Regions from separate parts of the Streptomyces sp. NPDC047061 genome, predicted to be linked through region 1. Evidence: riboswitches for the same ligand, from Rfam matches in the RefSeq annotation. Region 1 holds a riboswitch; each other region holds the start of a gene.
What was found. A riboswitch is a leader RNA that binds a small molecule or an ion and turns the genes downstream of it on or off. The one in region 1 is predicted to bind thiamine pyrophosphate.
Positions count from the first base shown of each region.

Region 2: another riboswitch for thiamine pyrophosphate. It lies ahead of thiO (glycine oxidase ThiO); the one in region 1 lies ahead of thiC (phosphomethylpyrimidine synthase ThiC).
Region 3: another riboswitch for thiamine pyrophosphate. It lies ahead of ABZ887_RS17260 (thiamine ABC transporter substrate-binding protein); the one in region 1 lies ahead of thiC (phosphomethylpyrimidine synthase ThiC).

Region 1 covers NZ_JBEYVI010000004.1:199,967-210,114, reverse strand. The annotation lists gene ABZ887_RS09470 (YibE/F family protein) at 16-1,623, opposite strand; TPP riboswitch at 1,695-1,872, shown strand; gene thiC (phosphomethylpyrimidine synthase ThiC) at 1,865-3,667, shown strand; gene ABZ887_RS09460 (NUDIX hydrolase) at 3,743-4,180, opposite strand; gene ABZ887_RS09455 (NADP-dependent oxidoreductase) at 4,214-5,152, opposite strand; gene ABZ887_RS09450 (helix-turn-helix domain-containing protein) at 5,318-5,734, shown strand; gene ABZ887_RS09445 (hypothetical protein) at 5,781-6,650, opposite strand; gene ABZ887_RS09440 (metallophosphoesterase) at 6,832-7,920, opposite strand; gene ABZ887_RS09435 (LacI family DNA-binding transcriptional regulator) at 8,176-9,288, opposite strand; gene hisC (histidinol-phosphate transaminase) at 9,759-10,148, shown strand, end outside.
Region 2 covers NZ_JBEYVI010000003.1:78,081-88,228, reverse strand. The annotation lists gene ABZ887_RS06475 (NAD(P)/FAD-dependent oxidoreductase) at 1-774, shown strand, start outside; gene ABZ887_RS06470 (hypothetical protein) at 802-1,806, opposite strand; gene metF (methylenetetrahydrofolate reductase [NAD(P)H]) at 1,863-2,786, opposite strand; gene thiE (thiamine phosphate synthase) at 2,920-3,567, opposite strand; gene ABZ887_RS06455 (Rv2175c family DNA-binding protein) at 3,600-3,965, opposite strand; gene ABZ887_RS06450 (FAD-dependent oxidoreductase) at 4,058-5,296, opposite strand; TPP riboswitch at 5,437-5,548, shown strand; gene thiO (glycine oxidase ThiO) at 5,546-6,715, shown strand; gene thiS (sulfur carrier protein ThiS) at 6,712-6,924, shown strand; gene ABZ887_RS06435 (thiazole synthase) at 6,930-7,724, shown strand; gene pknB (Stk1 family PASTA domain-containing Ser/Thr kinase) at 7,975-9,906, shown strand; gene ABZ887_RS06425 (deoxyribonuclease IV) at 9,941-10,148, shown strand, end outside.
Region 3 covers NZ_JBEYVI010000010.1:97,116-107,263, reverse strand. The annotation lists gene tsf (translation elongation factor Ts) at 1-581, shown strand, start outside; gene pyrH (UMP kinase) at 796-1,554, shown strand; gene frr (ribosome recycling factor) at 1,701-2,258, shown strand; gene ABZ887_RS17280 (phosphatidate cytidylyltransferase) at 2,579-3,598, shown strand; gene ABZ887_RS17275 (cytochrome P450) at 3,974-5,218, shown strand; gene ABZ887_RS17270 (VOC family protein) at 5,256-6,044, shown strand; gene rlmN (23S rRNA (adenine(2503)-C(2))-methyltransferase RlmN) at 6,113-7,219, shown strand; TPP riboswitch at 7,263-7,370, shown strand; gene ABZ887_RS17260 (thiamine ABC transporter substrate-binding protein) at 7,449-8,525, shown strand; gene ABZ887_RS17255 (iron ABC transporter permease) at 8,570-10,148, shown strand, end outside.

The sequences.
Region 1 (10,148 bases):
GCCGTCCACCGCGCCTCACCGCTTCCGGCGCCGTCCCCGTCCGGCCCGTGCCGCGGTCGGCGCGGGCTCCACGGACACGGCTGTCTCCGTGCCCGGCCGGTCGGCGGACACCACCAGGGCCGCGAGCAGCGTGGTGACCGGCACCGAGGCGACCAGGCCGATCGAGCCGACCAGGGTGCGCACGATCTCCTCGGCGACCAGCTCGCTGTTGGCGACCGTGGCCACACTGCTCTGCGCGATCGAGAAGAGCAGCAGCAGCGGCAGCGCGGCACCCGCATAAGCCAGAACGAGGGTGTTGACGACGGACGCGATGTGGTCACGGCCGATGCGGATGCCCGCCCGGTACAGCCCGCGCCAGCCCATGGTCGGGTTGGCCTCGTGCAGTTCCCAGACGGCCGAGGTCTGGGTCACCGTCACGTCGTCCAGGACACCCAGCGAGCCGATGATGACACCGGCCAGCAGCAGACCGCTCATGTCGATCGACGGGTACAGGCCGTGGATCAGGCCGGTGTTGTCGTCGGTGTTGCCGGTGAGCGCGGCCCAGTCGATGAACTCCGAGCCGAGCAGTCCGATCAGGCACAGCGAGACCAGTGTGCCGAGCACGGCCACCGAGGTCCGGGCCGACAGCCCGTGGCAGATGTACAGGGCGATCAGCATGATGGCGCTCGACCCGACCACCGCCATCAGCAGCGGGTTCGATCCCTGCAGGATTCCCGGCAGGATGAACAGGGTCAGCACCAGGAAGCTGACCGCCAGCGCGACCAGCGCCATCACACCGCGCAGCCGGCCCACCACCACCACGGCGAGCGCGAAGATCCCGGCCAGCAGCGCCATCGGGAACTTCCGGTTCACGTCGGTGACGGAGTACTGGAGGTCCTTGGGCGCGGAGGGCTCGTACGCGGCCACGACCTTCTCGCCCTCGTGCAACTGCCGCGACTGGTCGGGCTGCACGATCTCGGTGAAGGTACGGCCCTTGTCCTTGCCGGCGTCGACCCGGACCGTGGCCTTCTTGCAGGTGTCTCCCTCCTCCTTCGAGGAAGTGCCGTCGGCGGTGGAGGTGTCTCCGGCCGAGCCGCCGCCGGAGGCGTTGACCGACTTGCAGCTGACCGAGACGACCTTGGTGACCGTCGCCGCCTGCGTCTGGCGGTCGAAGCCGACGCCGGTGCGCTCGTGCGGCGGGGCACCGCCGGGCCACAGCACCACCAGGCCGACCGCGACCGCGGCGGTGAAGGGGATCAGGATCGCCGCGATGACCTTGCGCAGATGCTTGGAGACGGGTGCGGCGGGGCCGTGGCTGTGGCTGTGCCCGTGCGAGTGGCCGTGACCACCGCCGGGCCCGGAGCCGCTCTGGCCGGTGCTCGGACCGGGCGCATGGCCATGGGGCCGGCCGTTGGCCGCATGGCCATGGGCCTCTCCGTGGCCGTGACTGTGACCGGGGGCCTGGCCGTTGTCGTGATGGTGGGTGTGGCTGAGGGCGTGCCCCTGGTCGTACTGCTCGCCCTGACCGTGGGTGTGTCCGTCACCGGCACCATGGCCCCCGTGGCCGGGTCCGCCGCCCTGCGCGGCGCCGTTGCCGCGCCGCGGCTCGGGCGGCGGATAGGGGTGCTGCTGTGTCGAGGTCACCGCCCGATCATCGCAAGAACGGCAGGGGCCCTCTGTTCACCGCGCCCGAATTGACGCTAGCGTGGAGGCACCTTTGCACACGCGGGAGCTCGGAGCACCGGGCTGAGAGGGCGCTGACCTCCGTATTCGCGATGTTTCACGTGGAACGAGTGATGTTTCACAGGAAACGCCGCCCGACGGAAGCCGCTGCGTCGACCGCCGAACCTGTTACCGGGTAATGCCGGCGTAGGGAGTAGGTCTCATGACCAACAAGGACGCACGCACGCCTGCCTTCAGTCAGGACGAACAGCCCATTTCGGGTGAAAAGTCCCCGGAGGCCGGGAAGTCCATCGGCTGGCACAAGGGGTATGTCGAGGGCACCCGCCCCGATCTGCGGGTGCCGGTCCGTCAGGTGCACCTCACCAACGGGCAGTCGGTCACGCTCTACGACACCTCGGGCCCGTACACCGATCCGCTCGTCGAGACCGACGTCCGCAGGGGCCTGCCGCCGCTGCGGGAGAACTGGATCATCGCCCGCGGCGACACCGCCGAGTACGCGGGCCGGCCCGTCCGTCCCGAGGACGACGGGATCAAGCACACCTCGCCGCGTGGTGGCCTGCGCAACCTGGACGCGGTCTTCCCGGGCCGCCCGCGCCAGCCGCGCCGCAGCCGGGACGGCGAGGCGGTGACGCAGCTCGCGTACGCCCGCCGGGGTGAGATCACCCCGGAGATGGAGTACGTGGCCATCCGCGAGAACGTTTCTCCCGAGGTGGTCCGCGAGGAGATCGCGGCGGGCAGGGCCGTACTGCCCGCCAACGTCAACCACCCGGAGATCGAGCCGATGATCATCGGCAAGCGGTTCCTGGTAAAGGTCAACGCCAACATCGGCAACTCCGCGGTCACCTCCTCCATCGAGGAGGAGGTCGAGAAGATGACCTGGGCGACCCGCTGGGGCGCCGACACGGTCATGGACCTCTCCACCGGCCGCAACATCCACACCACCCGCGAGTGGGTGCTGCGCAACTCCCCCGTCCCCATCGGCACGGTGCCGCTGTACCAGGCCCTGGAGAAGGTCGACGGCAGGGCCGAGGAACTGACCTGGGAGATCTACAAGGACACGGTCGTCGAACAGGCCGAGCAGGGCGTGGACTACATGACCGTCCACGCGGGCGTACGCCTCCCGTACGTGCCGCTCACCGCCAACCGCAAGACCGGCATCGTCTCGCGCGGCGGCTCGATCATGGCGGCCTGGTGCCTCGCGCACCACAAGGAGTCGTTCCTGTACGAGAACTTCGAGGAACTCTGCGAGATCCTCGCCGCCTACGACGTCACGTACTCCCTGGGCGACGGCCTGCGCCCCGGCTCCATCGCGGACGCCAACGACGAGGCCCAGTTCGCGGAGTTGCGCACGCTCGGGGAACTCAACCGGATCGCGAAGCGTTTCCACGTACAGACGATGATCGAGGGCCCGGGCCATGTCCCGATGCACAAGATCAAGGAGAACATCGACCTTCAGCAGGAGATCTGCGATGAAGCTCCGTTCTATACGCTCGGCCCGCTGACCACGGACGTCGCACCGGCGTACGACCACATCACCTCCGGCATCGGTGCCGCGATGATCGCCTGGTGGGGCACGGCGATGCTCTGCTACGTCACACCCAAGGAGCACCTGGGCCTGCCCAACCGGGACGACGTCAAGACCGGCGTCATCACCTACAAGATCGCCGCCCACGCGGCCGACCTCGCCAAGGGCCACCCGGGCGCGCAGGAGTGGGACGACGCGCTGTCCGACGCCCGCTTCGAGTTCCGGTGGGAGGACCAGTTCAACCTCGCCCTGGACCCGGACACGGCCCGAGAGTTCCACGACGAGACCCTGCCGGCGGAGCCGGCGAAGACGGCCCACTTCTGCTCGATGTGCGGGCCGAAGTTCTGCTCGATGAAGATCTCGCAGGACATCCGGCGCGAGCACGGCGGGAGTCGGGACGAGGTCGAGGCGGGGATGGCTCAGAAGTCGAAGGAGTTCGCGGCTGCGGGGAACCGGGTGTATCTGCCGATCGCGGACTGAGGGCGGACCCGGGAGTGTGCCGGAGGCTCGGGAAGCGGGCTTCGGCACACGGCCCGGCCGTCGGGACCGCCCCGGCTACCGGGCTCGCCATGCCTCGGCGTGGGCCGGCACGTACGCGGCGAGTTCGGGTGGGTTCAGGTCGAGTGCGGTCACGGCGGTGAGGTCCAGCGGGATCCGGACCGGCTCGAAGTCGCCGGTGTCGGGGGCGTCCACCTCGGGGCCGTCGCGGCGGTCCTGGTCCATGTCCAGCAGGTCGGCGAGGAAGAAGTGCTGGGTGACGGTGAGCGTCCCGCCCGGTTCGGTCACGGTCAGGAGAGGCGTGGCGGGGCCGATCGTGGCGCCGATCTCCTCCATGACCTCGCGGCGCAGTGCCGCTTCGAGACCGGCGTCGTCGGGTTCTACGCCGCCGCCCACCGTCGTCCAGTACGGGGAGCCACCCGGCCATCCCCGGCGCAGGAGAACCAGGTGGTCACCGTCGAGCAGGACCACGCGCACCTTGTGACGGAGCTTCATGGACGGACCTTCATAGGGGGACGGCAGTGCCTTTCACGGGATCAGGACGAGCTTTCCGGTGGTGCGGCCGGCCTCGATCGCGCGGTGGGCCTCGGCGGCCTCGGACAGCGGGTAGGTGTCCTGGACGAGTATCCGCAGCCTGCCCGCCTCGATACGTTCCGTGATCCGTTCCAGCAGCTCACCGGAGGGGGCGGCAGTGACCCACACGTAGCGCATCCCGCGCTCGGCCGCCTGGCGTTCGTCCGTTCCCGGGTCGATCGACGCACCGACGAGCAGGCCGCCGGGGCGCAGCACATCCAGGGAGCGCGGCCCGTAGGACCCGCCGACCAGGTCCAGAACCGTGTCCACCGGAGCCACGGCGGACTCGAAGCCGGTGGTCGTGTAGTCGATCAGCTCGTCGGCACCCAGCCCGCGCAGCAGGTCGTGCCGGCCACCCCGGGCCGTGCCGATGACGTACGCCCCCAGCTCCTTGGCCAGCTGCACCGCGACATGGCCGACGCCACCGGCCGCCGCATGGATGAGCACCCGGTCACCGGGCCGGACCCGCGCCAGCACGGCCAGTGCCTGCCAGGCGGTCACCGCGGCGAGGGGGACGGCACCCGCGACCGCCAGATCGACGTTCCCGGGAGCGGGGGCCAGCGCCCCGGCCGGTACGGCGGTGAACTCTGCGTACGCACCGCGCCGGGAGACCGGCAGCATGCCGTACACCCTGTCGCCCGGGGCGAACCGTGTCACGCCCTCGCCGACCCGCTCCACGGTGCCGGCGACATCGTTGCCCGGCGTCCACGGCAGCTCGACCAGCTCCGGCACCCGGCCGGAGCGGAGCACCGCGTCGCCGGGATTCACCCCGGCCCCGGCGACCCGCAGCAGGACCTCTCCGGGGCCCGGCTCCGGTATGCCGGTCTCGGCGTACTCCAGCGTCTCGGGACCACCGAACACGGACTGGACGACGGCATGCATACGGGCGGACATCGGATCAGAGCTCCTCGGCGACGGGTAGCGGCAGGCCGCGGAGGGCAGCGGCGGGTCGCGGTCGTTGTGGTCGTTGTGGTGGCCGCGGCGGCCGCGGCGCGTTCCATGCTCGACCTCGGCAACTGCCCTGTGGAAGAAGGCACTTTCCTGATATCGAGGTTCCTCATGGATACCGGCTTCGACCTGAGAGAACACGGCGGCGTGGACGTCTTCCTGCGCGACTGCCCCACCCGTGCCGTGCTGGACGTGATCGCCGGCAAGTGGACCATGCTGGTGCTGGTGGCCCTTGCGGACGGCCGGCCCATGCGGTTCGCGGAGCTGCGCAGACGGCTGGACGGCGTGACGCCGAAGGTGCTGACGCAGACCCTGCGCGCGCTGGAGCGGGAGGGACTGCTGACGCGCACGGTGTATCCGACGGTGCCGCCGCGGGTCGAGTACCGGCTGACCCGGCTGGGCCGGGAGGCGGGCGGGCTCGTGCAGCGCATCACCGACTGGTCGCAGGCGAACGTGGCCGCCATGCAGGCGGCGCGGGAGGAGTTCGACGGGCGGGCTGCCCGTCAGCTCCCCGGCGCGGCCTCCTAGACCGGTTGTCCGGCCTGCGCCCCCTGGCCGGGGGCGCAAGCCGGGGTCATTCCGGCTGGTGTTCCGGGCCTCCGAAGTCCGGGCTGGTGTAGTCCGGGCTGGTGAAGCTCGGGCGGGGGGCGGGTGCGGCGCCGTCGTCGGTGCTGAAGCCGGGACGGTCGTAACCGAGCCGCGGCATCCGGCCCGCCGGGCTCGGCGGGGCGGTGCGCCGCAGTCCGGCCGTGCCGGTGTCGGTGGCCAGCGCTTCCCGCAGGAAGGGCAGGATGCCGCGCTCCAACAGGGCGTCCCGCCAGGCCTCGCGGGCCTTGGCCACCTCCCCGCCGGGTTCGCCGTAGGCTCCGGCCTCCAGCGAGGGGCTGTTGCGCAGTGCGGTGAGCAGCAGTCCCGCGCCGGCCATGATGATGGCGGCCGCGGTCACGACGCCGAACACCCAGCCCGCGGTGAGCATGGTCTGGGCGAACGCCGGTGCCGGGTCCAGCATCTTCAGGACGTAGCCGACGAGCAGGAAGATGGCGGCGGCGGTACCGGCGAGCACGGGCGCCAGGACCAGGGCGAGGGCGAAGCCTCCGGCGCCGGTGGTCTCGGCGGCCTCGCCGAGGGTGGTGGCGAGCCCCATCGCGCCGCCCGCGCCCGGCTCCACGGAGCCGGGTTCGTGGACGGCGGCCGGGGTGGACCGCGCCGGATTGCGCAGTTCCTCGCGGACCTTCACATAGTGCTGGTACTCGGTCGCCGCGGCCGCCGTGATCAGAGTGGTGGCGTTGAGCGCCATGGTGCGCAGCTGTTCGGTGTTCAAACGCTGGCCTATACCGGCCAGTTCGGGACGGTACTGGGCGGAGCGCAGCGCCTCGTCGAGGATCCGCTCGTACTCCTGGCGGTCCTCGCTGTGCAGGTGCTGCGGAACGCTGTTCATGTGCATCCCCCGATGCTCCGTAGGGCTGGTGGCTCGCACGGCGGCGAGCCGTCGGGCAGAAACGGAGGGGAGCCTGCTACGGATAAACCGATGGTAGAGCCGTTACGGCACGCGGTGACAGGGGGTTGCCGGAAATTGGGGATGTCCCGCGTGTGACGTCGGGGGGATCGAACAGCCCGGCGAAAGCTCAGTTGTCCAGCGGAAGTTGCCTCACCAGCAGCTTTCCGGCCATGGTCACGCCACCGTCCATGGCGATGGCGAGCCCGTCGGCGTAGACGTGCGGTCCCTCCACAACGGGGCCGTTGCCCTCTTCGCCCTCCTCGGAGCCGACTTCCCCCAGCAGATAGGGAATCGGGCTGTGTCCGTGAACGATGCGGGTGCCTCCGTACGTATCGAGAAGGGAACGGACGGCGTCTGCACCCCCCTCGTCGCGGAAGGAGAAGCGCTTGGTGAACTTGCGGAACAGATCCCACACCTCGTCCGCGTCATTACGCGTGATGGTCTCGCGGACCGTGTCGTTGACCGCCTCGATCGAGTCGCCGTAGTCGAGGTAGGCGGTGGTGTCGGAGTGGACCAGCAGATAGCCGTCGACCTCCTCGACGGCGTCCAGGCGGGCCATCCACTGCAGGTGGTGGTCCTGGAGCCGGTCCATGTCGGTCTTCTGGCCGCCGTTGAGCAGCCAGGCCGCCTGGAAGGTGGCGGTGCCCGCGCCGGAGTTGACGGGGGTGTCGCCGAACCGCTTGGCGCCGAGCAGCAGCAGCTCGTGGTTGCCCATGAGGGCCTTGCAGTAGCCGCCGGCCGCGGCCGCCTCGGCGGACAGCCGCATCACCAGGTCGATGACGCCGATGCCGTCCGGACCCCGGTCGGTGAAGTCGCCGAGGAACCACAGCCGGGCGGTGCCCGCACACCACTGCCCGTCCGCGTCGATCAGACCCTGCTCGCGGAGCGCGGCGAACAGCTCGTCGAAGTAGCCGTGCACGTCACCGACCACGAACAGCGGGCCGGGGCCGTTCCCGGGCTGCGCGGCGGGGCCGGCGGCCGGTTCGACGGGCGTCTGGAGCGTGTCGCCGCGGTGGATGACCGGCAGGTCGCGCTGGGTGGGTGTGTACCCGTCCGGATATCCCTCGGGGTACATGTCGTCGAGCGGTGGGACGACGTCGCCGGGGTGGGTGCTGGGGGCGTACGGACCGGTCTCGTTGACGTACCCGGGCACCCGGAAGTCGCGCAACGTCGCCGTCCGCTCCGCCTCGGGTCCCTGACCGGCCCCCTGAGTCATCAGACCCCTCCACCATCGCGCCGCATCTGCACCGCTTCGGACTGCCTGGTCGCAGCGGCCCGCGGTGTCGTGGGCCCATCATAGGAATGCCCGTCGCGCCGTGTGATGACCCAGGGGTGGTGAATCCGGGCAGGACTCCGGTTCAGCGTGGCTTTCGCCCCGGTTGGGCAGGGGTTCGACCCCGTACCGTTCAGCTGCCGGCCGCCGTCCGATGCCGCCCGGCAGCTGTGCCGTCCCGCTCTTCGCACGCCCGTGCTACTCCTCCTCCGGTGCCCGCGGCGGGCTGACCGTGGTGCGCTGGGTGCGTCGCTGGGAGGAGGTGCGCACGATCAGTTCGGTCGGTATCACCTGCTCGACCGGCTGGTCCGACTCGACCCCCTCGATCGCGTCGATGAGCAGCTGCACCACCGCCGTGCCGATGCGGCGCGGCTTCAGGGAGAGCGTGGTGATGGGCGGCTCGGTGTTGGCGTACACGGTCGACTCGCTGCAGCACACCAGGAGCAGGTCGTCGGGGACGCGCAGCCCGTAGCGGCGGGCGGCGGCGAGCAGGTCGGTGCCGTTGGGGTCGAAGAGGCCGTAGACGGCGTCGGGGCGGTCCGGGCGGGCCAGCAGACGGTCGGCGGCGACCGCGCCCGCGCACGGGTCGTGCGCCGGGTAGGCCTCGTAGACCGGGTCCTGGCCGACGCGCTCGCACCAGCGCAGGTAGGCGGTGGTCGACAGGTGCGTGTACGTGTCCGTCGTGGTGCCCGTGAGCAGGCCGATCCGGCGGGCGCCCGCGGCGGCGAGATGGTCGAGGATGCCGAGGACGGCGGCCTCGTGGTCGTTGTCCACCCAGGCGGTGACCGGGAGGGAGCCGGCCGGGCGGCCGTCGGAGACCACCGGCAGGCCCTGCCGTACCAGTTCGCTGACCACCGGGTCCTGGTCGGAGGGGTCGATGACGACCGTGCCGTCCAGGGCGACGTTCGACCACACGTCGTGGCGCGAGGTCGCGGGCAGGATCACCAGGGCGTAGCCGCGGGCGAGCGCGGCCGAGGTGGCGGCGCGCGCCATCTCGGCGAAGTACGCGAACTCGGTGAAGGTGAAAGGTTCATCCCCGTACGTCGTCACGGTCAGGCCGATGAGTCCCGACTTGCCGGTACGGAGGGTTCGGGCGGCCGCCGAGGGACGGTATCCCAGCCGGTCCGCGACTTCTCTGACATGGCGGCGGGTGGCATCCGGGAGCCGCCCCTTGCCGTTCAGGGCGTCGGAGACGGTCGTGATGGAGACTCCGGCGGCGGCGGCCACGTCTCTGATGCCCGCCCGGCCCGGCCGGCTGCCTCGCCGAGAGGTTTCCGCGCGGCTCACCTGGTGCTTCCCTGCTGCTGTCATGGCGAGCCGATAGTAGGGCTCATGCGGTGGGGTAGTGCGGACGCATATGCACGCGTTGACAGGCACGTTTCTGCAAGGTCAATACGGGTCAACTACCTTAGAAAGAAAGTCAGTTGAACGATCCAATAGTGAGACGTGACTTGTCGGCACGGATGGGCCTGCCAAGTGCCCGATGTTTCGAAGAGGTCTCAACTCACCTGCACGGGTGATGCGCGCCACGGCGCGAGCCACCGGCGCGTAGATATATGTAGGGCGCGCCCCCGAAAAATGCGCCTTCGTACGGTGATGCCCGTGATGCCAGTGGGACGGATGGGGTTCGTCCGCTCCGGTTCGTCCCCCACCCGGCTGCCGGGTCGCTCCGGTTCCGCGCGCTTCTTCGCTGTACGCGGCGGCGCCGAATCCTCATAAGGTGAGCAGTATTGGATGTCGGCGGTGCGGACGGTCCGCCGGTGGTCGCGAGGAGGACTGCGGTGAGCGAGACGAGCCCCAAGCTGCGCGCCGAGCTGGAGGGTATCCCCACCTACAAGCCGGGCAGGCCGGCGGCGGCCGACGGTCCGGTCGCGTACAAGCTCTCCTCCAACGAGAACCCGTATCCCCCGCTGCCCGGCGTGATGGAGTCGGTCACCGCGGCCGCCTCCTCCTTCAACCGCTACCCGGACATGGCGTGCACCGGGCTGATGAACGAGCTCTCGGACCGCTTCGGTGTCCCGCTCACCCACCTTGCCACCGGCACCGGGTCGGTCGGCGTCGCCCAGCAGCTGATCCAGGCCACCAGCGGCCCCGGCGACGAGGTGATCTACGCGTGGCGGTCTTTCGAGGCTTACCCGATCATCACGCAGATCAGCGGTGCCCGGTCGGTC
Region 2 (10,148 bases), on a different contig from region 1:
GAGTTCGTGTTCGGCGCCGAGGTCACGGCGGTGCTGGCGAAGGACGGCCGCGCGGCGGGGGTGGAGCTGGCCGACAGCGGTGTGATCGACGTGGACCAGGTGGTGGCCGGGGTGGATCCGGTGCGGCTCGACGCCCTGACCCGACGCACGGGGTGCCCGCTGGACGCCGACGGCGATGTCCGGGCCGACCTGCGGTCTCCTGGTCCGGGCCGCTTCACCGTGCTGCTCGCGCTGCGCGGCGGGCCCGAGGCCGGTGCCGCGCACCGCACGGTCGTACACGCCCCGGACGAGGAGACCGAGCTGGACCTGCTGGCCTCGCCCGGCGGCGACCGGCCGGTGCGCCCCACCGTGACGGTGCTGCGCCCCGACGACCCGGCGCTCAGACCGGACGACGACCACGAGTCCGTGGTGCTGTCCGCGGTGCTGTCGGCCGAGGCCGGCTGGGAGCGGGAGAGCACCGCCGGGGCCTACACGGACTTCCTCCTGGAAGCCGCCGAGGCCGCCGTCCCGGGGCTGCGGGAGCGCCTGCTCTGGCACGAGACACGGCAGCCGGAACCGGGCACGGACACCACCGGGTCCGGGAGGATCTCCGCTCCCGCCCTCGCCGCCGGCCGGGGCCGCTTCCTGCACCCGGCCAACTCCACCCGGCTGCCCGGTCTTTACCGGGTGGGCGGCTGGTCGCATCCCGGCGGCGGGCTGCCGCACGCGGGCATGTCGGGGGCGCTGGTGGCGGGACTGATCGTGGAGGGACCGGAGTTCCGCGGCTCGCAGTGAGCCGGGTTCCCCGGGAGCGGGACCGCTTCAGAAACGGTACTGCTGCTCGTCGTAGCCGTTGCCCTGCTGGCCCTGTTGCTGCCCCTGCCCGTCGCCCTGGCCCTGGTAGGGGTACTGCTGCTCCTGCGGGAGTTCGCCGCCGTAGGTCTCGTCGCCGCGCTGCTGCGGGACCCAGACTCCGCCCGCAGGGGTCTCGCCGTAGCCGCCGGTGCCGTTGCCGTACTGGCCCTGGGCGTAGCCCTGCTGGTCGTACTGCTGGGTGCCGTACGACGACTGGTCGTACCCGGCACCGCCGTAGGTCTGGTTGTTGCCGATGTACGGGTCGGAGTAGTTCGCGTACTGCTGCTGGGCGCCCGTGTCGTAGCCGTACTGCTGCTGGCCGTAGCCGGAGTAGTCGTAGGCGTAGTTCTGGTCGGTGCCCTGGGCGGCGTAGGCCTGGTCCTGGCCGGCGGTCGCGTAGGCGGCCTGCTGGTCGCCGGTGGCGGCGTAGCCGGCGTCGCGGTAGACGCCGTAGGAGCCGGTGTCCTCGGGCATCGGCTGCGGCTCGTACACCGTGGACTCGGCCGCGCCGGGCTCCATGGTGCGGGCCGCCGGGGTGAAGACGTCGTCACGCTCGTAGTCGTCACCGCCGTAGGACGGCATGCTGCCCGTGGCGTAGGCGCCCTGCTGCTCGGCGTAGGCGGCGTCGGCCACGTCCGGGTCGGTGGCCTCCAGACCCGGGTCCTCGTCCGGCTCGCCGCGGCGGCGCTTGGTCAGGCCGCCGTCACCGTCCGTGCCGGGGCGTTTGACCGCCCAGCCGGCCTCGAAGCCGCGGCGGAACGACAGCGTGACGTACGTCTGGCCGACCGCGAACGCGATCGCACCCACACCGATCACGATGACCGACGGGATCAGGACGCCGAAGACGACCCCGAGGAAGCCGACGAAGGCGAGCAGCCGCCAGCGCAGCCGCGCCTTGTACTGCAGCAGTACCTCGCCGAGCAACCACAGCGCGACGATGCCGAACGCTGCGTAGAGGACCGTCCAGCCCATGTACGCCCCTCCTCCTGTGACCGCTACGCAGTGTGTCGTACTCCGGTGCGGCCGGTCTAGGCCCGCGGGGGATGGTGCAGGCCCAGGTTCTCGTAGATTTCCAGCGGCGCCGTGGAGTTGTTGAGCGTGATGAAGTGCAGTCCTGGCACTCCCTCGGCCAGCAGCCGGGCGCAGAACTCCGTGGCGTACTCGATGCCAATGGAGCGTACCGCCGCCGGATCGTCTTTCGCTGTGAGGATCCGCTCTTTCAGGGCGTCCGGGAACGCGGCGTTGCTGAGTTTGGGCAGCCGTTCCAGCATCTTCACACTGGTGACAGGCAGGATTTCCGGAATGACCGGGGTCTCGCAGCCGGCCGCGACGACCCGGTCACGAAGGCGAAGGTACGACTCGGCCTGGAAGAACATCTGCGTGATGGCGTAGTCGGCGCCCGCGCGGCACTTGTCGACGAAGTGCCGGACGTCGGCGTCCCAGTCACTGGAGCGCGGGTGCATCTCCGGGAAGGCGGCGACGCCCACGCAGAAGTCGCCCGACTCCTTGATGAGCCGGACGAGTTCGGCCGCGTAGGTCAGGCCCTGCGGGTGCGCCACCCAGTCGCCCATCGGGTCGCCGGGCGGGTCGCCGCGCACCGCGAGCATGTTGCGGATCCCGGCGTCCGCGTACTGGCCGATGATGTTGCGCAGTTCGGCCAGCGAGTGGTCGACCGCGGTGAGGTGGGCGACCGGGGTGAGCGTGGTGTCGGCGACGATCTGCTCGGTCTCCTTGACCGTGCCCGCGCGGGTGGAACCGCCGGCGCCGTAGGTGACGGAGACGAAGTCGGGGGCGACCGCCTCGACCCTCCGGAGCGCGCTCCACAGGTTCCGCTCACCCTTGGGGGTCTTCGGCGCCGAGAACTCGAACGAGTACGTGGTCTTGCCGGTGGCGAGCATGTCGCGCACGGTGCGTGCGCGGTCAGTCCTGGTCGATGCGGTTCCGAGGGCCATACCCGCAGGTTAGCCAGGGGCGGGCGGTCACCCAACCGAACTCGGGATATTTGCCCGAATTGTCGAGCTCGCGTCCGGATACTGGACAAGTTTCCGGACAGCCGGACGAGCGGGGAGCCGGACAGGCAGACGGTTACGCCGACCGCAGCCGCTTGGCGAACTCGGCCGCCGCCGCGCCCGGGTCGTCGGCCGCGGTCAGCGCCCGGACCACGACCACGCGGCGGGCGCCCGCGTCCAGCACCTGGTCGAGGTTGCCGAGGTCGATGCCGCCGATGGCGAACCAGGGGCGGTCGGTGCCGAGCGCGGCGGTGTACCGCACCAGGCCGAGGCCGGGGGCGGGGCGGCCGGGCTTGGTGGGGGTGGGCCAGCAGGGGCCGGTGCAGAAGTAGTCCACGCCGTCCTGCACGGCGGCCGCGGCGGCCTCGGACTCGGCGTGCGTGGAACGGCCGATCAGGACGTCCGGGCCGAGGATCGCGCGGGCCGCCGGGACCGGCAGGTCGCCCTGGCCGAGGTGGAGCACGTCGGCGCCGGCCGCGTGGGCCACGTCGGCGCGGTCGTTGACCGCGAGCAGCTTGCCGTGCCGGGCGCAGGCGTCGGCGAACACCGCGAGGTGCTCCAGCTCCTCCGCGGCCTCCATGCCCTTGTCGCGCAGCTGCACGACGTCGACACCGCCCGCCAGGACCGCGTCCAGGAACTCCGCGAGGTCGCCCTGCTCCTTACGGGCGTCCGTGCACAGGTAGAGCCGGGCGTCGGCCAGCTGGGCGCGGGCGGTGTCGGTCATCGGTGTCCCCCGTCGATTCGGTACTGGTTGCCTCAGACGGCGAGCGCCTGGGCGCGACGCTTCACCTCCGTGCCGCGATTCTCGCTGAGCGCCTGTGCGGGGGTGCCCGGCAGGGTCTCGTCGGGAGTGAAGAGCCACTCCAGCATCTCTTCGTCGGTGAAGCCGTCGTCCCGCAGGAGCGTCAGGGTGCCGGTCAGGCCCTTGACGACCTTGTCCCCGTCGATGAAGGCGGCGGGGACGTGCAGTGCCTTGTTCTCACCACGGCGGACGGCGATGAGCTGGCCCTCCTTGACCAGCTGCCGCACGCGCGTCACCTCGACGTCCATCATCTCTGCGATGTCGGGGAGGGTGAGCCAGGCGGGGACGAGAGCATCGGTGTTTGCGTCAATCTCGGTCACGGAACAAGGGTAGGCGTTCCGCCGTGGAGGCCGCGATGGGTGGTTGTCCGGGTGCGGCGCCGTGGGGGCTGGTCGCGCAGTTCCCCGCGCCCCTATCGGGGCGCTGCAGTCGCGTCTTTCAAGGGGCGGGCGGGGTCGGACAAGGCCTCCGGGTCCATTTCGCGGCCTGCCTCGATCAGGCGGCGGCCTTGCGCCAAGTCACGGGGGCGGCCTACCGCCAGCAGGGCTACCAGGCGGTCCTCGCGGAGCCAGCAGACGCTCCAGGACGGGCCCGACGGGTCGCCGCGCCACACCAGGCGGTCGGCGGCGGCGTGGTGGCCCGCGTACTGGACGAAGCGGCCGAACTGTTCCGACCAGAAGTACGGGACCGGGTCGTAGAGCGCTTCGGACTCGCCGAGGATGTTGGCGGCGACCGTGCGCGGGCCCTGGAGGGCGTTGTCCCAGTGGTGGACCAGCAGGCGCTCGCCGTAGCGGCCGGACGGGAAGGAGGCGCAGTCGCCGACCGCGTAGACGTCCGGGGCGCTGGTGTGCAGACGGTCGTCGGCCAGCACGTCGCCGCGGGTGCCCAGCTCGATGCCGGAGCCGGCCAGCCAGGCGGTGGCGGGGCGGGCGCCGATGCCGACCACGACGGCGCCCGCGGGCAGCCGCGAGCCGTCGTCGAGCAGCACCGCGCCGGGCTCGACGCCGGCCACGCGCGCGTGGGTGCGCAGTTCGGTGCCGCTGTCCGCGTACCAGGCGGTCATCGGCGCGGCGACCTCGGCCGGGAGCGCTCCCGCGAGCGGGCGGTCGGCGGCCTCCACGACCGTCACCGCGCAGCCGGCCGCACGGGCCGCGGTGGCGAACTCGGCGCCGATCCAGCCCGCGCCGACGACCACGATGTCGTGCTGCCGGGCGAGCACCGGACGCAGCCGCTCGGCGTCGTCCAGGGTGCGCAGCAGATGGACGCCGGGCACGCCCTCGGTGCCGGGCAGCGTGATCGGCTCGGCGCCGGTGGCGAGGACCAGGACGTCGTACGGCACCGGTCCGGCCTCGGTGTCCAGCTCGTGGTCGGCGGCGCGCACGCCCAGCGCGTCGCGCCCGAGCGCCAGCTCGATGCCGAGCGCCTCGAAGTCGACCTCGAAGGCGGAGCCCTCCGACTTGCCGAGCAGCACGGCCTTGGAGAGCGGCGGCCGGTCGTACGGCTGGTGCGGCTCGGCGCCGATCAGCGTGACGGTCCCGGTGAACCCCTGTTCGCGCAGGGCGACGGCGGTCTGCACCCCGGCCATGCCCGCGCCCACGACGACCACGCGCCGCGTCTGTGACGTGCTCCGTCGCTGCGTCTGCTCGCTCACGTGATCACCATAGACAAGAACGATAGACAACTGACGAGGAGTCAGTCAGGGGCGCGGCGAGTGACCTGTTCCACAGCACTGTCCACAGCGCCGTCCGAGGCCGTCTTACAAGGGCGGAGCCCCGCGGGCTAGGGTGGCGGGGAAGCACACGCGGGAGCCCGGACGCACCGGGCTGAGAGGGAGGCTGGCGGCCTCCGACCGTACGAACCTGATCCGGGTCATGCCGGCGAAGGGAGGGGCTGGACGCCCATGTCCTCACGTACGTCAGACGTCCTTGTCATCGGGGGCGGAATCATCGGCCTGGTCACGGCCTGGCGAGCGGCTCAGCGCGGGCTCGACGTCACCGTGGTCGACCCGGCGCCCGGTGGCGGGGCCGCGCAGGTCGCGGCCGGGATGCTGGCCGCGGTCACCGAGCTGCACTACGGCGAGCAGACCCTGCTGGGGCTCAACCTGGCCTCCGCCCGTCGCTATCCCGCCTTCGCCGCCGAGCTGACCGAGCTCACCGGCCACGACCTCGGCTACCGGCGCTGCGGCACCCTCGCGGTCGCGCTGGACGCCGACGACCGCGCCCATCTGCGCGAGCTGCACGCCCTCCAGCAGCAGTCGGGCCTGGAGTCCGAGTGGCTGTCCGGGCGGGAGTGCCGACGCCTGGAGCCCATGCTCGCGCCCGGTGTGCGCGGCGGGCTGCGGGTCGACGGCGACCACCAGATCGACCCGCGCCGGCTCTCGGCCGCGCTGGTGGCCGCGTGCGAGCGGGCCGGGGTGGTGTTCCACCGCGACTGGGCCGAGCGCCTGGAGGTGGGGCGGGAGCGGGCCACCGGTGTCCGCACCCGCGCGGGTGACACCTGCGGCGCCGGGCAGGTGGTGCTCGCCGCCGGAAGTCTGAGCGGACGGCTCGCGGGCGTGCCCGACGACGTGCTGCCGCCGGTGCGGCCGGTGAAGGGGCAGGTGCTGCGGCTGACCGTGCCCGCGCGGTACGCGCCGTTCCTCAGCCGGACCGTACGGGCCGTGGTGCGCGGCGGGAACGTCTACCTGGTGCCCCGGGAGAACGGCGAGCTGGTCGTCGGCGCGACCAGCGAGGAGCTCGGCTGGGACACGACGGTCACCGCGGGCGGTGTGTACGAGCTGCTGCGCGACGCGCACGAGCTGGTCCCCGGGATCACCGAGCTGCCCCTGACCGAGACCCGGGCCGGACTGCGCCCCGGCTCCCCCGACAACGCGCCGCTGCTCGGGCCGACCCTCCTCGACGGGCTGCTGCTGGCCACCGGGCACTACCGCAACGGGGTGCTGCTCACGCCGGTCACCGGAGACGTGATGGCGGAGCTGCTGACCGGCGGCGAGCCGCCGGAGGAGGCCCGTCCGTTCACCCCGAGGCGATTCGGCACCGTTCCCGGCGTCCTTGTGGAGCAGACCGCATGACCGTCTCCGTCACCATCTCCGTCAACGGGGAGCACCGGGAGATCGCCCCGGGCACCGCTCTCGACACGCTCGTGAGGTCCCTGACCGCCGCGCCCTCCGGGGTGGCCGCGGCCGTCAACGAGACCGTCGTACCGCGCGGGCAGTGGGCGACGACCGGACTCGCCGACGGTGACCGCGTGGAAGTCCTGACCGCCGTGCAGGGAGGGTGAGCGCCGTGGCCGACGATCCCTTCGTCCTCGGGGGTACGACGTTCTCCTCCCGGTTGATCATGGGTACCGGGGGTGCGCCCAGCCTGGAGGTGCTGGAGCGGGCGCTCGTCGCGTCCGGGACCGAGCTGACGACGGTCGCGATGCGGCGGGTGGACCCGGGGGTACGGGGCTCCGTGCTGTCGGTCCTCGACCGGCTCGGGATCCGGGTGCTGCCGAACACGGCGGGGTGCTACACCGCCGGGGAGGCCGTGCTGACGGCCCGGCTGGCGCGGGAGGCGCTGGGCACCTCGCTGATCAAGCTGGAGGTCATCGCCGACGAGCGGACCCTGCTGCCGGACCCGGTCGAGCTCCTTGACGCGGCGGAGACGCTGGTGGACGACGGGTTCACGGTGCTGCCGTACACGAACGACGATCCCGTGCTGGCCCGGAAGCTGGAGGACGTGGGGTGCGCCGCGGTGATGCCGCTGGGGTCGCCGATCGGGTCCGGGCTCGGGATCCGCAACCCGCACAACTTCCAGCTGATCGTCGAACACGCGCGCGTGCCGGTGATCCTGGACGCGGGAGCCGGTACGGCGTCGGACGTGGCGCTGGCGATGGAGCTGGGGTGTGCCGGGGTGATGCTGGCGTCGGCGGTGACGCGGGCGCAGGATCCCGAGCGGATGGCTCACGCCATGCGGGCCGGGGTGGAGGCGGGGCGGCTGGCCCGGCTGGCGGGGCGGATTCCGCGTCGGTACCTCGCCGAGGCGTCCTCTCCTGCGGAGGGCCTGGCCGTGCTGGACCCCGAGCGCCCCGCGTTCTGACCGCCGGCCCGCTCCCGCCTGCTCTCCCACCCACGCACCACCCGTGACTGTTTGCCGAGAAGCGGGACTCTCCCGTGGGGGCCGAGCACCGTCGGCGTCCGCGGGTCGTGGGGGGATCGGCTCCGGCGGGGGTCGCGGGTGGGTAGGTGCATATTTCAGCCACGTGCGAAGCGTCACAGGTGCGCTGCAGTCCGCTGGGGAAAGCGGTCTCACCTGTGGGGGTGTCAGCCGGTGCTCGTACACTCGGCGGGTGGATACGACCCTTCAGGACCCCCTCGTCGGGCAGGTGCTCGACGGCCGGTATCGCGTCGACGCGCGGATCGCCGTCGGCGGGATGGCCACGGTCTACCGGGCGCTGGACGTCCGGCTGGACCGCGTGCTCGCGCTGAAGGTGATGCACCCGGCGCTCGCCGCCGACGTGTCCTTCGTGGAGCGGTTCATCCGGGAGGCCAAGTCGGTCGCCCGACTGGCCCACCCGAACGTCGTCCAGGTCTACGACCAGGGGGCCGACCGGTCGTACGTGTATCTCGCCATGGAGTACATCGCCGGCTGCACCCTGCGTGACGTGCTGCGCGAGCGCGGCGCGCTGCAGCCGCGGGCCGCGCTGGACATCCTGGAGCCGGTGCTGGCCGCGCTGGGCGCCGCGCACCGCGCCGGGTTCGTGCACCGGGACATGAAGCCCGAGAACGTGTTGATAGGGGACGACGGGCGGGTCAAGGTCGCGGACTTCGGGCTGGTGCGGTCCGTGGGCAGCTCCACCAACACGACGGGGGCCGTGCTCGGGACGGTCGCCTATCTCGCGCCCGAGCAGGTCGAGAGCGGGGCCGCCGATCCGCGCGTCGACGTGTACGCGTGCGGGGTCGTGCTCTACGAGATGCTCACCGGGGAGAAGCCGCACGACGGGGACTCGCCCGCGATCATCCTGTACAAGCATCTGCACGAGGACGTGCCGGCCCCCTCCGCCGTCGTGCCGGGGCTCGCCTACGAGCTGGACGAACTGGTCGCCCGTGGCACCGCCCGGGATCCCGGGGTGCGGCCGTACGACGCCGTCGCGCTGCTCGCCCTGCTGCGGCAGGCCCGGAGCACGCTCGGCGCCGAGCAGCTGGACGCCGTGCCGCCGCAGGCGCTGGCGCAGGCGCACGACATCGGCGAGGACCGGACCAGTGTCATACCCCGGTCGTTGACGGTGCCCCGGCCGCTGCCCGTCAACGAGGAGGACGAGCGGGCCGAGGCAGTGCTGCGGACCAGCCGGTTCGAGGCGCCGCCGGTGCCGGACCGGCGGCGCGGGGGCCGTCGGTCCCGGCGCGGGCTGCTGACGCTGGTCGTCGCCGTACTGATCGTCCTCGGCGCGGGCGCCGGCGTCTGGTACATCAACTCCGGGCAGTTCACGAAGGTCCCGCCGCTGCTGTCGAAGACCGAGACCCAGGCCACCGCACGCCTGAAGGAGGCCGGGCTGGACGTCGGGTCGGTCGAGCACGCCTACAGCGACACGGTGAAGCGGGGCACGGTGATCAGCACCGACCCGGCGGCCGGCCACCGGATCCGCAGCAACGACTCGGTGAAGCTGACCATCTCGGACGGCCCCGAGACGGTGAACGTGCCGGACGTGCAGGGGCGGACGCTGGCCAGGGCCAGGTTGCTGCTCACGGCGGACGGGCTCGCACCGGGCATGGTGACCCGGGAGTTCAGCGAGGACGTGCCCAAGGGGTCGGTCATCTCGAGCGATCCGGGGGCGGGAAGCAAGCGGCACGCGGGGACCGCGATCGCGCTCGTCGTCAGCAAGGGCGCCCCGGTCGACGTCCCGGACGTCACCGGCGACGACCTGGACGACGCCCGGCAGGAGCTGCAGGAGGCCGGGCTGAAGGTGACGGTGTCCGCCACCGAGATCAACTCCGAGTACGACCAGGGGCAGGTCGCCCAGCAGACCCCGGCGGGCGACGCGCAGGCCGCCGAGGGCGACACCGTGACGCTGACGCTGTCCAAGGGCCCGGAGCTGGTCGAGGTGCCGGACGTGGTCGGGGCCACCGTGGAGGACGCGACCAAGCTGCTGGAGCAGTCCGGTTTCCAGGTCAAGGAGAACCGCGGGCTGCTGGGGCTGTTCGGCGACACCGTGAAGAAGCAGTCGGTGGACGCCGGGGAGCAGGCGCCCAAGGGGTCGACGATCACGATCACCATCCGGTGACGGGGGCCGGGCCGCGGCGTGACACCCTGGACGGGTGAAGAGCGAGCAGTCAGGTCCCTCCCGCAACCCCGTCGGCGGCCATGTCCCGGTGGCCGGCGGTCTGCACTCCGTGGGGCTCTCGTACGCCCGTGAGCTGAAGGCCGAGACCGTGCAGGTCTTCGTCGCCAACCCGCGCGGCTGGGCCACCCCGGCGGGCAGCCCGAAGCAGGACGAGGCGTTCCGCGCGGCCTGCGCCGAGGGGT
Region 3 (10,148 bases), on a different contig from region 1:
CCAAGGGTGACAGGTTCCAGGCCGTCGCCAACACCATCGCCGAGCACGTCGCGAAGTCCGCTCCGGCCGACCTGGAGGCGCTGCTCGCCTCCGAGATCGAGCCCGGCAAGACCGTCCAGGCGTTCGTCGACGAGGCCAACGCCAACCTCGGCGAGAAGATCGTCCTGGACCGCTTCGCGCAGTACGCCGACGGTTACGTGACGGCCTACATGCACCGCACGATGCCCGACCTGCCGCCGCAGATCGGTGTCCTCGTCGAGCTGGACAAGCCGAACGCCGAGATCGCCAAGGGCGTCGCCCAGCACATCGCCGCCTTCGCGCCGAAGTACCTGGCCAAGGAGGACGTGCCGGCCGACGTCGTCGAGTCCGAGCGCCGCATCGCCGAGGAGACCACCCGCGCCGAGGGCAAGCCCGAGGCCGCGATCGCCAAGATCGTCGAGGGTCGTCTGAACGGCTTCTTCAAGGACGCCACGCTGCTCGGCCAGCCGTACGCGCTCGACAACAAGAAGTCGGTCCAGAAGGTTCTGGACGAGGCCGGTGTCACCCTGAAGCGCTTCACGCGCATCAAGGTCGGCATCTGAGTCCGTACCGCGATCGACGCGCGACCCACGGGGAAATCCCGATAGGGTCGGTCGACAGCAGTCGTCCGTACACACCGCCACACCCAGGGACGTGACGGACGGCGGCAGATCTGACGAGGAGGCCATTGCCGCGCATGGGCAGCGAAAAGCGACCCCACCGGCAATGGCCTTCTTCGTATGCGTATGTGCAACACGTGAAAGAGGCGGGATCTCCATGACCACCAAGGCCCAGAAGAGCGACGACGGCAAAGTACACGGCCGGTTTCTGCTGAAGCTGTCCGGAGAGGCCTTCTCCGGTGGCGGGGGCCTGGGCGTGGACCCGGACGTGGTGCACAAGATCGCCCGCGAGATCGCGGCCGTCGTCCGCGACGGCGCACAGGTCGCCGTCGTCATCGGCGGCGGCAACTTCTTCCGCGGCGCCGAACTCCAGCAGCGCGGCATGGACCGGGCCCGCTCCGACTACATGGGCATGCTCGGCACCGTGATGAACTGCCTCGCCCTCCAGGACTTCCTGGAGAAGGAGGGCATCGACAGCCGGGTGCAGACCGCGATCACCATGGGTCAGGTCGCCGAGCCCTACATCCCGCTGCGCGCCGTGCGCCACCTGGAGAAGGGCCGTGTGGTCATCTTCGGCGCCGGTATGGGCATGCCGTACTTCTCCACCGACACCACCGCCGCCCAGCGCGCCCTGGAGATCGACGCCGAGGCGCTGCTCATGGGCAAGAACGGCGTGGACGGGGTCTACGACTCCGACCCCAAGACCAACCCCGACGCCGTCAAGTTCGACTCCCTCGGCTACGGCGAGGTCATCACCCGCGAGCTCAAGGTCGCCGACGCCACCGCGATCACGCTCTGCCGCGACAACAAGCTGCCGATCCTCGTCTTCGAGCTGCTGGCGGAGGGCAATATCGCGCGCGCCGTCAAGGGTGAGAAGATCGGCACGCTGGTGGGTGAACAGGGCAGCCGGGACTGACCGGCACCGCCTGACGCACCCTGACCGGGGGATGGACAATGTCCTGCCGGTCGGGAACCGTCAGGGAAAGAAGACGCGACGCAGCCGGCCGCCGCCCCGCAACGGAACCGCAGCCGGGCCTTACTCAAGACACGCAGGAGCAAGTGGTGATCGAAGAGACCCTCCTCGAAGCCGAGGAGAAGATGGAGAAGGCCGTCGTGGTCGCCAAGGAGGACTTCGCCGCGATCCGCACCGGCCGTGCGCACCCGGCGATGTTCAACAAGATCGTGGCCGACTACTACGGCGCGCCGACGCCGATCAACCAGCTGGCCTCGTTCTCCGTGCCGGAACCGCGCATGGCGGTCGTGACCCCGTTCGACAAGACGGCCCTGCGCAACATCGAGCAGGCGATCCGCGACTCGGACCTGGGCGTCAACCCGAGCAACGACGGCAACATCATCCGGGTGGTGTTCCCGGAGCTCACCGAGGAGCGCCGCCGCGACTACATCAAGGTCGCCAAGGGCAAGGCGGAGGACTCCAAGGTCTCCATCCGCTCCGTGCGCCGCAAGGCCAAGGACGCCATCGACAAGCTGATCAAGGACGGCGAGGTCGGCGAGGACGAGGGCCGCCGCGCCGAGAAGGAGCTCGACGACACCACCGCGAAGTACGTCGCGCAGGTGGACGAGCTCCTCAAGCACAAGGAAGCGGAGCTTCTCGAAGTCTGATGAACGACTCATCCTGGGGAGCCCCGCCGCACGCCGGGCCGCAGGCCGGGCAGGCGGGCTCACCCGCCGGGCAGGCCGGATCACCGGCCGGGTACTGGGGACCGAACGATCAGGGCACCGGCCAGGGCTACGACCACGGCCACGGGCCGGTCTCCGCCGAGGGCTACGGTGCTGGTCAGGGCTACGGTCCCGGCCAGGGGTACGGTCCCGGCCAGGGGTACGACCTCGGCCGTGGCCACGGCTATGACCAGGGGCATGTCCAGGGAGCCGTCCCGGCGGGTCCCGCGTACGATGCGCAGAACGCGCAGCAGACTCGCCCCATGCCCATCGTGCCCGACGACGTACCCGCGTACGGCTCAGACCAGGACGACGACCGGGGGGCCGCTCGGCTGAGCGGCCCCTTGTTCCGAGACGAGACGTTCCGCAACGACACCCCGTCGGCGCAGCCCCTGCCTCACGCGGCGGCGCCGCAGAATCCGGAGCCCATGCCCGACGCCCCACAGCCGGCGCCCGTGCCGCAGAAGAAGAGCGCGGGGCGCGACCTGGGTGCGGCCATAGGTGTCGGCGTCGGACTGGGCGTCGTGATCGTGGCGTCCCTGTTCGTCGTCAAGGCCGTCTTCGTCGGCGTCGTGGCGGTCGCGGTCGTGGTCGGCCTGTGGGAACTGACCAGCAGGCTCCAGGAGCGCAAGGGCATCAAGGCGCCCCTGGTCCCGCTGGCGCTCGGCGGCGCCGCGATGGTGGTGGCCGGCTACGCCCGGGGCGCGGAGGGTGCCTGGGTGGCCCTGGCTCTCACCGGTCTGGCCATCCTGGTCTGGCGGATGACGGAACCGCCGGAGGGCTATCTCAAGGACGTCACGGCGGGTCTCTTCGCGGCGTTCTACGTCCCGTTCCTGGCGACGTTCGTGGCGATGATGCTCACCGCCGACGACGGCCCGTTCCGGGTCATGACCTTCCTGCTCCTCACGGTGGTCAGCGACACCGGCGCCTACGCGGTCGGCTGGCGCTTCGGCAGCCACAAGCTCGCTCCGCGCATCAGCCCCGGCAAGACCCGCGAGGGCCTGGTCGGCGCGGTGCTGTTCGCGATGGTCGCGGGCGCGCTGTGCATGCAGTTCCTGATCGACGACGGCACCTGGTGGCAGGGCCTGCTGCTCGGCCTCGCGGTCGCCGGCAGCGCCACACTCGGCGACCTCGGCGAGTCCATGATCAAGCGGGACCTCGGCATCAAGGACATGGGCACGCTGCTCCCGGGCCACGGCGGCATCATGGACCGACTGGACTCGCTGCTGCCGACGGCGCCGGTGGTGTGGTTGTTGATGGTCTTGTTCGTCGGGAGTGGGTGACGGTGGGCCACGGCGCCACGCCGCGGTAGCGGCAGGTCGACACAGCATGGACCGACTGGACTCGCTGCTGCCGACGGCGCCGGTGGTGTGGTTGTTGATGGTGCTGTTCGTCGGCAGTGGCTGATCCGCTTCGCCGGCCGCGGCTGAGCTCCTTCGTCGGCGGCGACCGATCTCCTTCGTCAGCGGTGGCCGATCTACAGACACGTCGGCAGTGGCTGCCGTGCAGCTGTCGTAGGCGAGCCCCCGTCCTTCACAGGGCGGGGGCTCGGCGGTATCCCGGCCCCGGATGACGCAGCAGAAATCGCATGGTCATGCCGGTCGGAGGCAGACTCCCTGTGAGGACGCTGTGTCCTCCGACGTGCAGGGAGTGTGCCCATGCCCCTCGACCCGGCCCCGGCCTCCACCCCGTCCCCGACCCCGCCTCCTCCGCCGGTGCGGTTCTGGCCCGTCGACGATCTGCCCGCGCTCGACCCGGACCCGTTCCTGGACGAACTGCTGCGCGACGAGCCGGTCACCCGGATCAGGCTCGCGCACGGCGAGGGGGACGCCTGGCTGGTCACCCGCTACGAGGACGTCCGCTTCGTCACCTCCGACCCGCGTTTCTCCCGGGAGGCGGTCGTCGGCCGCGACATCACCAGCATGCGCCCGGCGCCCGTGGCCTCCCAGACGGCGGGCCTCCAGTACATCGACCCGCCCCGGCACAACCGGCTGCGCCGGGTCGTCGCCCGGGCCTTCACCGGGCGGGCCATGCAGCGGCTGCGGCCGATGGCGGAGCGCCGGGCCGGTGAACTCCTCGACACGATGGAGGCCGCGGGCCCGCCGGCCGACCTCATGGAGCATCTGCACGGCCCCTTCCCGATCGCCGTGATCCGTGACTTCCTCGGCGTCGACGAGAAGGACTGGCACCGCTGGGCGGCCACCGGCGAGGCGCTGCTCTCCGCGGGCCCCGACGCCGAGGCGCGCGCCCGGGAGGCCGCCCGCACCACCCGGGCCCGGATCTCCGAGCTGCTGCAGAGCCGCCGCGAGGAGCCCCGCGAGGACCTCGCCGGGGTGCTGGCCCAGGCCACCGCGGACGGCGAGATCACCGGCGACGAGGCGATCTCCCTGGCCACCGCCATCCAGGTCAGCGGTGGCCACGCGGTCCGCAACAACAGCGGCTCGATGATGTACGCGCTGCTCACCCACCCCAAGCACCTGGACCGGCTGCGCCGTGAGCCGGAGCTGCTCCCCAAGGCCGTGGACGAGCTGTTCCGCTACGTCCCGCACCGCAACGGCGTCGGCATCCCGCGCGTCGCCGTCGAGGACGTCGAGGTCGGCGGCCAGCTGATCCGGGCCGGCGAGGTCGTCTACAACGCCTATGTCGCCGCCAACCGCGACCCCGCGGTCTTCACCGACCCCGACGACCTGGACTTCGACCGCACCAACGGCCCCCACCTGGCCTTCGGCCACGGCCCCCACCACTGTATGGCCGCGATCATGGCCCGCATGGAGGCCGAGACCATGATCGGCTCGGTCCTCGCGCGCTTCCCGGACATCCGCCTGGCGGTACCTCCCGAGGAGGTCGAGTTCCAGCGCCAGGGCCTGATCCGGGGACCGCGTACGCTGCCCGTGACCTGGTGAGCGAAGACGGCCGCGGACGGCCGAGGAGGACCCCGCCATGCTGACCACCCAGTACGTTCCCGGCGCCCCGAACTGGCTCGACGTGGGCACCCCCGACACCGACGCGAGCGCCGCCTTCTACTCCGCCGTCTTCGGCTGGCAGCACCGGTCGGCCGGACCGGAGGCCGGCGGCTACGGCTTCTTCGAGCAGGACGGCGGGACGCTCGCAGGGATCGGCCCGCTCACCGAGGAGGGCGCGAGCCCGTCCTGGACGGTGTACTTCCACACCCCGGACGCCGACGCCACCGCCAAGGCCGTGGAACAGACGGGCGGCTCCGTCCGGGTCGCCCCGGCGGACGTCTTCACCGCCGGCCGGGCGGCCGCCTTCACCGACCCCACCGGCGCGGACTTCGCGGTCTGGCAGCCGGGCGACACCCAGGGCCTGGACCTCGTCGCGGTCCCCGGCAGCCTCGCCAGAACGGAGCTGTACACCACCGACGCGAGCGCGGCGAAGGCCTTCTACGAGTCGGTCTTCTCCTGGCAGACCCGCGACGTGCCGATGGGCCCGGGGCTGACCTACACGATCCTCACCCCGGCCGGCGCAGGCCCGGCGGCGGCCCACGGCGGGCTGATGCAGCTGCCCCAGGCCAACCTCGACGCCGGATCCACCCCGGAGTGGCACCCGTACTTCGAGGTGACCGACTGCGACGCCACGCTGGCCAGGGCCACCGGGGCCGGAGCCACCGTCCTCATCCCGGTCACCGAAGCCCCGGGCATCGGCCGCTTCGCCATGTTCCTCGACCCCTTCGGCGCCCTCCTCGCCATCATCACGACCGCCGGGCGCTGAGCCCCCGGACTCCCGCCGAAACCCACGGTCGCGGGCCACCGCAGTTGATCTGCGACACTGGTTGGGTTATGCCTAAGCCCGGAGAACTCACTTTCGTCGCGCCGCGCGGAGCCAAGAAGCCGCCGCGGCATCTCGCCGATCTCTCGCCCGCCGAGCGCAAGGACGCGGTGGCCGAGGTCGGGGAGAAGCCGTTTCGTGCCAAGCAGCTCTCGCAGCACTACTTCGCGCGGTACGCGCACGACCCCGAGCAGTGGACGGACATCCCGGCCGGCTCGCGGGACAAGCTGCGGGAGGCGCTGTTCCCCGAGCTGATGACCGTCGTGCGGCATCTGTCGACCGACGAGGGGACGACCCGCAAGACGCTGTGGAAGCTCTTCGACGGGACGCTCGTCGAGTCGGTGCTGATGCGCTACCCGGACCGGGTGACCATGTGCATCAGCTCGCAGGCCGGCTGCGGGATGAACTGCCCGTTCTGCGCGACCGGACAGGCGGGGCTCGACCGGAACCTGTCGACCGCCGAGATCGTCCATCAGATCGTCGACGGGATGCGGGCGCTCCGGGACGGCGAGGTGCCCGGCGGGCCCGCGCGGCTGTCCAACATCGTCTTCATGGGGATGGGGGAGCCGCTCGCCAACTACAAGCGGGTGGTCGGCGCCATCCGGGCGCTCACCGATCCGGCGCCGGACGGACTGGGGCTCTCGCAGCGCGGGATCACCGTCTCGACCGTCGGACTCGTCCCGGCCATCCACCGGTTCGCCGACGAGGGCTTCAAGTGCCGGCTCGCGATCTCGCTGCACGCCCCCGACGACGAACTGCGCGACACCCTCGTCCCCGTGAACACGCGGTGGAAGGTGCGCGAGGTCCTAGACGCCGGCTTCGAGTACGTCGAGAAGAGCGGGCGGCGGCTCAGCATCGAGTACGCGCTCATCCGCGACATCAACGACCAGGCCTGGCGGGGGGACCGGCTGGGGCGCCTGCTCAAGGGCAAGCCCGTGCACGTCAACCTCATCCCGCTGAACCCGACGCCGGGTTCGAAGTGGACCGCGTCGCGGCCGGAGGACGAGAAGGCGTTCGTCGAGGCGATCGAGGCGCACGGGGTACCGGTCACCGTCCGGGACACCCGGGGCCAGGAGATCGACGGCGCCTGTGGTCAGCTCGCGGCCACCGAGAGGTAACCGCCCTGGACACCGAGCGGTAGGATCTGGCCAACACATCTTCATAATCCGACAGGGGAGCGCCACAGCGCTGAGAGTGCGGCAACCGGGCCGCAGACCCTCTGAACCTCGCCCAGGTCATTCTGGGTAGGAAGTTCGGTCATCACTCAAGCTGTTGCGCCCTGCCCGCACACCGCGGGCAGGGCCGCGTCTCTTCCTGGTCAACTCCAGGAGGAATGAACCAGTGCACATCAGGCACACCAGAACCTTCGTGGCCGCGGCGGTCGGGCTCGGGCTCGTGACGCTGTCCGCGTGCTCGTCGTCGGACAGCGGGTCCGGCTCCGACTCCAAGACCGTCACCCTCGTCAGCCACGACTCGTGGGCCGTCTCCAAGAACGTGCTCCAGGACTTCGAGAAGCAGTCCGGCTACAAGGTCAGGGTCCTCAAGGACGGTGACGCCGGGCAGGCCGTCAACAAGGCGATCCTGACCAAGGACAACCCGCAGGGCGACGTCTTCTTCGGCGTCGACAACACCCTGCTCTCCAGGGCCCTCGACAACGGTCTCTTCCAGCCGTACGCGGCGAAGGGGCTCGACACGGTCGGTACGGCGTACCAACTCGACGCGGCCGAGCACCGGGTCACGCCCATCGACTACGGCGACATCTGCGTCAACTACGACAAGGCGTACTTCAGCAAGCACAAGCTGACCCCGCCGACGTCGTACGCCGACCTCGTCAAGCCCCAGTACAAGAACCTCCTCGTCACCGAGAACGCGTCCACCTCCTCGCCGGGGCTCGGCTTCCTGCTCGGGTCCGCGGCGCAGTACGGGGACAGCGGATGGCAGGGCTACTGGAAGCAGCTCAAGGCCAACGGCGTCAAGGTCGTCGACGGCTGGGAGCAGGCCTACAACGAGGAGTTCTCCGGCTCGGCCGGCGGGAAGAAGGCGGGCGGCGACCGGCCGCTCGTCGTGTCGTACGCCTCCTCGCCGCCCGCCGAGGTCATCTACGCCGATCCGAAGCCGAGCACCGCGCCCACCGGCGTCGCGACCGGCACCTGTTTCCGGCAGATCGAGTTCGCGGGACTGCTGAGCAACGCCGGGAACACCAAGGGCGGCAAGGCGCTCATCGACTTCCTGGTCTCCAGGGAGTTCCAGGAGGACATGCCGCTGAACATGTTCGTGTACCCGGTGGTGAAGGGCGCGAGCGTGCCCGCCGAGTTCACGAAGTACGGGCCCGCCGCCCAGGATCCCGAGACCATGGCGCCCGACAAGATCGCCGCCAACCGTGACCAGTGGGTCAAGACGTGGACGTCACTCGTACTGAAGTAGCCCCGCACAAGGGCCGTTCGGGGAGCGCGGCGCGGCTCGGGCTGATGCTCGTGCCCGTCGCGTTCTTCGGCGTCTTCTTCGCCTGGCCGGTCGCCGCGATCGTCAGCCGCGGCCTGAAGGTCGACGGGGTCTGGCGGCTCGGGCGGATCGCCGACGTCCTCGGCCAGTCCGACATCCGGCACGTGCTCTGGTTCACCACCTGGCAGGCGCTCGCCTCCACCGCGCTCACCCTGCTGGCCGCGCTGCCCGCCGCCCATGTCTTCGCCCGCCTCGACTTCCCGGGCAAGCAGGTGCTGCGGGCCGTGGTGACGGTTCCCTTCGTGCTGCCGACGGTCGTGGTGGGGACCGCCTTCCTCGCGCTCGTCGGGCGCGGCGGGCTGCTGGACGAGTGGTGGGGGGTACGGCTCGACACCACCGTCTGGGCGATCCTGCTGGCGCACGTCTTCTTCAACTACGCGGTCGTCGTACGGACCGTGGGCGGGCTCTGGGCCCAGCTGGACCCCCGGCAGGAGGAGGCCGCCCGGATGCTCGGCGCCTCCCCGCTGGGCGCCTGGCGGAAGGTCACGCTGCCCGCGCTCGCGCCCGCCGTGGCCGCCGCCGCGCTGATGGTGTTCCTGTTCACCTTCACCTCCTTCGGCGTGGTGCAGATCCTCGGCGGGCCCACCTTCTCCACCCTCGAAGTGGAGATCTACCGGCAGACCTCCGAGATCTTCGACCTCTCCACGGCCGCCGTCCTGACGATCGTGCAGTTCGTGGCGGTCGGCGCGATCCTCGCCGTGCACGCGTGGACGGTACGGCGGCGGGAGAGCGCCCTGCGACTGGTGGACCCGTCGGTGACGGCACGCCGGCCGCGCGGGGCCGGGCAGTGGGCGCTGCTCGCCGGGGTCCTGGCCACCATCGCCGTGCTGCTCGTGCTGCCGCTGGCCGTGCTGGTGCGGCGGTCGCTGGACGGGGGGTTCGGGTACTACCGGGCGCTGGGCGACGCGGACGGCGGGACCTTCCTGGTCGCGCCGATCGAGTCGGTGGTCAATTCCCTGGAGTACGCGGTCGCGGCCACCGCCATCGCGGTGGTGATCGGCGGACTCGCCGCCGCCGCACTGGCCCGGCGGGACGCGGGGCGGCTGGTGCGGGGGTTCGACGCGCTGCTGATGCTGCCGCTCGGGGTGTCCGCGGTGACCGTCGGCTTCGGCTTCCTGATCGCGCTCGACAAGCCGCCGCTGGATCTGCGTCAGTCCTGGATCCTGGTCCCGCTCGCCCAGGCGCTGGTCGGCGTCCCCTTCGTCGTACGGACCATGCTGCCCGTGCTGCGGGCCGTGGACGAGCGGCTGCGGGAGGCGGCGGCCGTGCTCGGGGCCGCGCCGTGGCGGGTGTGGCGGGAGGTCGACCTGCCGATGGTGCGCCGGGCGCTGCTGATCGCGGCGGGGTTCGGGTTCGCCGTGTCGCTGGGGGAGTTCGGCGCGACGGTGTTCATCGCGCGGCCGGACAACCCGACCCTGCCGGTCGCCGTGGCCCGGCTGCTGTCCCGCCCCGGTGATCTCAACTACGGCCAGGCGATGGCCCTTTCCACGATTCTGATGGTGGTGTGCGCGGTGGCGCTGCTGGTCCTGGAGCGGCTGCGGACCG